Regions from separate parts of the Virgibacillus kimchii genome, predicted to be linked through region 1. Evidence: a T-box and tRNA genes for the amino acid it is inferred to sense, from the RefSeq annotation. Region 1 holds a T-box; the other holds one or more tRNA genes.

Region 1 (4,430 bases):
CATGGTAGGTCCCCAGTTTTTCCTGGAATACAACACGCTCTAATTTCGCTAAATAATAATCAAGCGAGTTCCTTTTGTCATCTTCATAGAAAAACTTGGCATCCTGCAATCTGGCACGAAGTACCTTTTCATTACCTTTCACCACTGTCTCAAGCTCATGATCATCTCCGTTTCGAACGCCAACGAATCGAGGAAGCAAATCCCCTGATGTTGATTTTACAGGAAAATAACGCTGATGTTCCTTCATTGAAGTAATTAACACTTCTGGTGGCAATGTCAAAAATGATTCATCATATTTGCCGGTAAAGACGGTAGGATATTCAACCAGATTTCTTACTTCAACCAATAAGCTTTCCTCGATTGGAACCTGAATATTATCTTTAGCTTCCAATTCTTTTATTTCTTTTACAATCCGCTGCTCCCGTTTTTTTGCATTTCCAATAACATAGTTGTCCAATAAAGCTGCTTCATATTCTTCTGGATTTGTTAAGGTGATTTTATCTCCTAAAAATCGGTGTCCGTAGGTAATGTTTCCTGAACGAACTCCGGCAATTTCAAAAGGGATAATCTTTTCCCCGTGTAAAGCAGCAATCCATCGGATCGGACGGGCATATCGTACGGATTCAGCACCCCAACGCATGTTTTTGCCGAATGTAAGGGAGAGTATGATATGTTTGAATTCGGGCAAAATAGTCGCTGTTTGTTCACCTTCAACATATTTTTTTACAAAAATATACGGTGTTCCTTTTACTTCTTTTATATAAATATCTTCAACTGTTTTTCCTTGTCCCCGGGTAAAGCCTTCTGCTGCTCTGGACCAATTGCCTTCAGCATTTTTTGCTATTTTTTCCGCAGGACCTTTAACTTCTTCTTCCAGAGAGGTCTGCTGATCACTCAGTCCGGTAATAATTACGCTCAGTCTTCTCGGGGTGGAAAAGGAATCAATCGATTCATACTTAATTCTTAATTCATCCAGCCAGTCTGCAGTTTTTTCCCGCAGTTCTTTCTCAGCCTGGTCGATAAATCTTGCAGGCAATTCTTCTAGTCCGATTTCAAATAAAACATCCTTAGCCACTAACATTCCCCTCCTCTTGCTTTAACATCGGAAATCCAAGCCTTTCCCTTTCTGTTACATATGCTTTGGCTATCTCTCTGGCAAGTGTTCTGACTCTTTTAATGTAACCAGTTCTTTCCGTCACGGAAATAACTCCTTTGGCATCAAGCAAATTAAAAACATGGGAACATTTCAGTACGTAATCATAGGAAGGGAACACAAGCCCCTTCTCCATCGTAGCTTTTGCTTCCTTTTCATAAGTGGAAAACAGGTTAAACAGCATATCAGTATTGGAAGTCTCAAAAGTATATTTGGAGTGTTCATATTCAGGCTGGTAAAATATATCGCCAACTGTTACACCATCGGTCCATTCCAAATCAAAAACATTTTCTTTGTCCTGAATATAGGAAGCAAGCCGTTCAATTCCATATGTCAATTCGACGGAAACAGGGTCGGCCTCCAGTCCCCCGATTTGTTGAAAGTAAGTAAATTGTGTAATTTCCATGCCGTCAAGCCATACTTCCCAACCCAAACCGGAAGCCCCCAATGTGGGGTTTTCCCAATTATCCTCCACAAAGCGAATATCGTGTTTTTTCGGATCAATCCCCAGCTGTATGAGGGAATTCAAATATAATTCCTGGATATTATCCGGGGATGGTTTCATAATAACCTGAAATTGATGGTGCTGATATAAACGGTTCGGGTTATCTCCGTACCTTCCATCGGCAGGTCTTCTTGATGGTTCCACATACGCCACATTCCAAGGTTCGGGTCCAAGGCTCCGCAGCAATGTCATCGGTGACATGGTGCCCGCTCCTTTTTCCACATCATAAGCCTGCATGATAATACAATTTTTTTCAGACCAATATTTCTGCAGGTTTAAGATCATTTCCTGTATATTCATCATCAAATCTCCCTTCAACTGCTAAATTTTTTCCTGCTAAGCTCTTTTTACAAAAACTGCGATGTAACTACTCGTTATTTACTAAGTCTCAGCAACACCTACCGTCTGTAATCACTTCGGGCGGACAGGTAGTGTATTTCCGGAGCGATAATCGATGCCCGAACAACATTTAAAGTTACGTCACATTTTCCTTCATCTCCGCTTTAAAAATAGCATCCAAACTCAAAAATCCCGTCCCTATGCCTTAACAAGACATAGGGACGGGATATCGACCCGCGGTTCCACCCTAATTGCTTCATTTCCAAGAAGCCACTTTATCACAAGTGCTCCGGAGCGCCTTTCCTTTTTGCTTTATTGTTCAGCTTTCACTGTCCTGAACTCGCTTTATACAGGGAACAAAAAGTACTCTTCTCCATCAGTGCCTATTCATTATATTATTCATATGTAGAATGGTACGACAATGAAAGACGATCTGTCAATCAAAACCTATTTATTTTAATAAATGAAGCTGGTTAATTACCTTTCGGGATTTAAGAAAGTAGCCACCGTATTGTTCATAATGAGCATCGATAATTTTTCGAAGCAGGTTGACATTCTCCTGTTTTACTGAGATGGTCCCTACTCGCTTTAATTCCACTTTACTAAATGTATACAATAATTTTGCAACAGCGGGGGATATTGAAAACGCATTTGGATCTAAACCCTCACACCCATTGCACAGTAATCCTGCTTCCCGCACGGAAAAAGAAGTAAGCCCTTTTATTCCGCCGCAATTAATGCAACTGTCAACGGTTGGTGCAAAGCCGCCTCTTTTAAATATTTTTAATTCATACATCATGATCGGAACAGCAGTATCTTCATTTGTTTCTATCCATCTCATCGTATCCAGAAGTTCTTCATACAGAAAACCGTCCGGACTTTGTGAATCAGTCAGTTTATCTGTTAATTCAACGATATACGCAGTAAATGCCGTCTTGACAATATCTTCACGCACCGCCCGAAAGGAATTGACCACTTCCCCTTGTTGAATGGTACTTAAACCGCTGTTCACATACATGTAAAATTGGCCCACGATGAATGGCTGTGTGACTGCTGCCATTCTGCTTTTAGGCTTTTTGGCTCCCCTTGCCAAGGCGGAGATTTTACCAAGTTTTTTGCTGAAAACTGTTACTATTTTATGTGATTCACCGTAATCATTGGATTTTATAATAACCCCTTCAATTTTTTCCAGCACTCAGCTTCCCCTTTCCATTTCCTCAGCAGAAAAGAAAGCATAAATCCTTCTTTCCTGCATATGTTTAACTAAAGCTTTCCCCATAGCAGCCTGTGAAAAGGCCACTTTTTCAATTGTATTGTCTATTATATCAAATCAGATTGACAAAGGAGCCGATTTTATATAAAGCTGACCAAGTACGTTATATTTTGCTGTCCACAGAATGGACCTCTTTATTTTCGGTTTCGGTTACCGCTTCTCTCCATGATGAATCGGATTCATTTTCAATTTGTTTCATGAGTAAATAAGTTTCAATGTTTCCCGTCTGACTAAATACTTTCCAGGTAAGATCAATCACAAGAAACCACACCTTTCTTCTTTAAAGTGTTTCCTTCTTATCGTTTCCCTCCGCGAAAAGTCCATGTGTATTAAAATTTTCCATGTTTAATATTCATCATCCCGAAAACCGTATTCCTGCAGCTGCTGCTGCCTGTTTCGCCAATCTTTCTTTACCTTCACCCACAGTTCCAGAAATACTTTTGTGCCTAATAGGTTTTCTATATCCTGACGGGCTTTTTTTCCTATACTTTTCAGCATGCTGCCTTGCTTTCCAATCAGGATGCCTTTTTGTGTCTTTCTTTCCGTAATAATCGTTGCTTGAATGAACAGGGTATCCGAATCCCTTTGTTCAATATGCTCGATGACAACCGCAATGGAATGGGGAATCTCTTCACGTGTTAACTCCAATACTTTTTCCCTTATCAGTTCTCCCATTAAAAATCTTTCCGGGTGATCCGTTACCTGGTCACTAGGGTAATATTGTGGACCTTCCGGGAAGTTCCTTTTTAAAATTTCCAGCAACCTGTTTATATTGTTGCCTTGCAATGCCGAGATTGGAATAATTTCCTGAAAATCATATTTGTCTTTATATTGATCGATTAATGGAAATAAATCATCCGGGTGAACCAAGTCAATTTTATTAATAAGCAGGTAAACCGGGCTGTTTACCTTTTGCAGTCTGTCCAATATATATTGGTCCCCCTTTCCATAGCCTTCCTCTGCGTTAATCATAAAAAGGATGGCATCAACCTCATTCAACGTATTCTCTGCCAAATTTACCATAAAGTCTCCAAGCTTATGTTTTGGCTTGTGAATACCGGGTGTGTCGATAAAAACCATTTGGTTATCTTCTTCTGTTAATACCCCTTGAATTTTATGCCGTGTTGTTTGCGGCTTATCGCTCATAATAGCGATTTTTT
Region 2 (4,430 bases), 190 kb from region 1:
GGGAAAAGGCTGGATTACAGCGGAATATGCCATGCTTCCGCGCGCCACCGAACAAAGAAACATACGGGAGTCATCCAAAGGCAAAATCTCAGGAAGAACAATGGAAATACAGCGTTTGATAGGCAGAGCACTTAGATCTGTCGTCGATCTGGATAAAATCGGTGAGAAGACGGTTTGGGTTGATTGCGATGTTATTCAGGCTGATGGCGGAACAAGAACAGCTTCGATTACAGGTGCATTTGTTGCTGTAGTATTGGCTTTTGGTAAACTAATTGATGCCAAGACATTGAATAAAATGCCGGTAACTGATTTTTTAGCTGCCACTTCTGTAGGCGTATTACCGGACGGGTTGGAAATTTTGGATTTAAATTATGAAGAGGATGCAAAAGCACTGGTGGATATGAATGTGGTGATGACAGGTGCCGGAGAATTTGTGGAATTACAGGGTACGGGAGAAGAAGCTACATTTACGGTCGATCAGCTGAAAATGATGCTTAAACTTGCCAGTGATGGGCTGGAGGAAATATTTACTATCCAGAAAGATACATTGGGAGAACTGGCAGGGCGCATTGGAGAAACAAAGGAATAGGTGAACCGATGAAACAAATACTTATTGCCACAAAAAATACTGGAAAAGCAAAAGAATTTAAAGCATTCTTTTCCGGGTACGCTATAAAAGCACATTCTTTGCTTGATTTGGAAAAACAACTTCCAGACATAAAGGAAACCGGAAATACGTTTAAAGAAAATGCAAAGTTAAAAGCCGAGCAAATAGCTGATGTTTTGTCCATTCCGGTATTGGCGGATGATTCCGGCCTTATGATAGACCATCTGGACGGAAGACCGGGTATATATTCAGCGAGATATGCAGGAGAGAATAAAGATGATGAAGCGAATATGGATAAAGTATTGGATGAACTGAGAAGTGTATCGGAAAAGAATAGAACTGCCAAGTTTATTTGTGTGCTGGCAGTTGCTATTCCAGGAGGGAAAACCATTTTCAGAACAGGCTATTGTGAGGGAAACATTGCATTATCCAAAAAAGGTACCAATGGATTTGGCTATGATCCAATCTTTATTCCTGAAGGTTACCATGTAACCATGGCTGAGCTTTCTTCAGAAGAGAAAAATCAAATAAGTCACAGAAAAGATGCTATCAGGCAATTAGAAGATTGGATTCAAAATGAAATCATCAAAGAAAAAGGATAGGTTGTTTTATGCCAAAAGTTTTAATTTTGAGTGACAGTCATGGATTAACGGAGGAAATAACCAGAATAAAGGAGCGGCACCAGTTAAAACATATGATCCATTGCGGTGACTCGGAATTGGATATGGATGCAGAAGTATTAGATCACTTTCAAATAGTAGGCGGGAACTGCGATATGGATCCGGAATACCCGGATGAACAGGTGATTGTTATTGAGGGGATTCGTTTTTTGATCGTACACGGACATCTGCACCATGTCAAATCGGGTCTGCTGCCGCTTTCCTACCGGGCAAAAGAAGTTAATGCAGAAGTAGTGTGCTTCGGTCATACTCATATAGCGGGTGCAGAAATGATGGATGACCTATTGTTTATCAACCCGGGGAGTATTCGCATGCCAAGAAGAATAAGAGAAAAGACATATGCAGTGCTGGAATGGGACGTAACGAAGAAAATTTCTGTGACATTTTATACGCCGGATGGGGAGCAGGTCAGGGAGCTTTCCTATCATGCGCAATTATCATAGTCGTCTCTTTAAATGGTTAATATAAAAAATCAGTAAAAAAATCACAAACAAAATGTTTGTGATTTTTTTATGAGCGTCCCGAGCAGGATTCGAACCTGCGACCTACAGATTAGAAGTCTGTTGCTCTATCCAGCTGAGCTACCGGGACATATGATATGGAGCGGGTGAAGGGAATCGAACCCTCGTCATCAGCTTGGAAGGCTGAGGTTTTACCACTAAACTACACCCGCATGGTATATGATATATTCAATTATATTTACTGCCGCCCGTCATGCCCCTGTATCTTCTAGCATATTCAAGGATGTATCGTGCTTCGGGGCAACTTGCAGCTTATTCGGTGGGTGCATTGCTCGTGGCTGAGGTTTTACCACTAAACTACACCCGCATGGTGTAAGGATATATTCAATTAGATTTACTGCCGCCCGTCATGCCCCTGCATCTTCTAGCATATTCAAGGATGTATCGTGCTTCGGGGCAACTCGAAGCTTACTCGGTGGGTGCGTTGCTCGTGGCTGAGGTTTTACCACTAAACTACACCCGCATTGAACAAATGATTAAGTATGTAATTTTTACCGACAAAATTTATTATATGCATTACTAACTTATTTGTCAACATTAAATGTTAAATTTAACTTCAAACATCCTATGAAGTCGTACGGAAATTCCGCAATTACGGTATCGATTATACCATACGGTAAGGTGAAAAGCCCGGTACTATAAACCCCGGGCTTTAAGCACAGAGAATTTTTAATGAAGTACTCTTCTAATTGCCTCTTCATGTGCCTTTATCGTAAAATCAATGTCTATCCCACGATGAACAGTCGACATGGAATACCGGTTACCTGGTTTACAATAGATGCCGAGGTCGAGCAGTTCCAGATCAATCGCTTTTCGTAGTGGCGCATCTGCAAGTAACATATCCCGGTAATTCCGTATTGGTTGATCGGTCAACACGATATTAAATATGCTTCCCATCCCTATCGTTTGCATGGGGATTTGATAGGAGGCATATAGTTTTTCAAGCCTGGTCCGTAAAAGGTTTGTATGATTAATTAGGCTTTCCATTACTCCTTTTCCTTCAAGCAGTTCAATGGTTGCAAGCCCGGCAGCCAGCACGACTGGATGTCCATTATATGTGCCACTGTGGAACAGTACATCTGTCCTATCGCCCTGTTCACCTGCGGAAAAAATGTCACTCGACCCATTGGGTGCACTTGTCATCATTATTTCTTTCCTGCCGCCAACTGCGCCCACAGGATATCCGCCACCAAGCACTTTTCCAAGCGCCGTTAAATCGGGACACACATGATAAATCTGTTGAGCACCGCCAAGACTCGTTCTGAACCCTGTCTTCACTTCATCAAAAATTAATAATATACCAAGCTCCTTCGTTATTTCCCGCAGTCCTTTAATAAACTCGAACTCTGCCGGGATAAATCCGCTTTGCACCGGTTCAATAATAATGGCAGCAAGTTCATGGGCATGCTTCCGTAAAAGTGCCTTGCTTCCTTCTAAGTCGTTAAAAGGTAAAACCACAGTTTGCTCCAGCTCTTTTTTCATAATTCCTTTTGATTCCGGGACTGTATTTGGCGCCTGTTCCTCCCCGGCTTCTTCCAGATCCGGATTAATACTGACAAGTACTTGGTTATAACCACCGTGGTAATGGCCTTCAAACTTACCTATCTTTTCTTTGCCTGTGTAGGCGGATGCCATGCGAATAGCCAATAATGTTGCTTCCAATCCGGAATTGGTATAGCGGATCATGTCGATACCGGAATATAAGTTAACCAACTTTTCGGCGAGCGTAATTTCCAATTCATGTGGTGCTCCAAACACAGCTGTTCCTATCTGCTGTAAATGTTTATTTGCCGCTTGCATTACACTTTCATGGCCGTGACCGGTAATCAGGGCTCCGTAGCATAGTAAATAATCAATATAGTCATTTCCGTCCACATCAGTAATCTTACTGCCATTTGCATGTTTCATTACGATCGGATAAGGCTCATAATATTTGATGTTGGCAGAAACACCACCGGGAATTACATCAGATGCTCGTTTGAACATAGCAGCAGATTTGGACTTAGGACCATTTACCATCGATACTTCTGCGTTCATATTTATTGGCTCCTTACATATGATTTGGTATTAGTATATGCAAGAAATCAAATAAATGCAATATATATTTCATTATTTAACATAAATGAAATTTTTGTTTCTTTTTATTGTTCCTTCTTGTGTATAAAAACATCGTATCGATCCCAGATTTGCTCCAGTTTTTCCAGTCTTTCGTCTATTTCATCAACCATTTGTTTTCCAATATAGTTGATCAGTGTATTAATGAGACTTAACGGTGCTACAAATGAGTCGAGAATGGATGGAACTTTACTTTGGGTGAAGAGGGAAATAGTTGCAGTTCTGGTGACCGGAGATAAAAGCCCATCCGTAATCGCAATCACATTTGCTCCTTTTTCCTTTGCATGAGTAACAATTTCCACCGTGCTTTTTGTATAACGGGCGAAACTGATGCCGATAACGACATCCTTTTCGTTCAGGTTATACATTCGTTCAAAGGCCGATTCACTGGATTGCACCAGTTCGGCATTTCCAAAAATAATTTCCAAATAATAATGAAGAAAAACACCAAGGGAAACAGCACTGCGATTGGCTACGATGTAAATAGTTTCGGCATCCATCAAGTAA

What was found. The T-box of region 1 lies ahead of glyQ (glycine--tRNA ligase subunit alpha). A T-box ahead of a tRNA ligase gene usually reads a tRNA of that ligase, here a tRNA-Gly.
Region 2: it encodes a tRNA-Gly, which carries the amino acid that the T-box ahead of glyQ (glycine--tRNA ligase subunit alpha) is inferred to sense. The anticodon was not compared.

Annotation. Positions count from the first base shown of each region.
Region 1 is NZ_AP043951.1:1,081,947-1,086,376, forward strand. Features, by position in the region: gene glyS (glycine--tRNA ligase subunit beta) at 1-1,075, opposite strand, end outside; gene glyQ (glycine--tRNA ligase subunit alpha) at 1,068-1,958, opposite strand; T-box leader at 2,212-2,386, opposite strand; gene recO (DNA repair protein RecO) at 2,449-3,192, opposite strand; gene ACZ42C_RS05510 (YqzL family protein) at 3,374-3,529, opposite strand; gene era (GTPase Era) at 3,616-4,430, opposite strand, start outside.
Region 2 is NZ_AP043951.1:1,266,970-1,271,399, reverse strand. Features, by position in the region: gene rph (ribonuclease PH) at 1-589, shown strand, start outside; gene ACZ42C_RS06530 (XTP/dITP diphosphatase) at 598-1,209, shown strand; gene ACZ42C_RS06525 (metallophosphoesterase family protein) at 1,218-1,730, shown strand; tRNA gene ACZ42C_RS06520 (tRNA-Arg) at 1,805-1,878, opposite strand; tRNA gene ACZ42C_RS06515 (tRNA-Gly) at 1,887-1,960, opposite strand; gene ACZ42C_RS06510 (aspartate aminotransferase family protein) at 2,478-3,845, opposite strand; gene ACZ42C_RS06505 (MurR/RpiR family transcriptional regulator) at 3,950-4,430, opposite strand, start outside.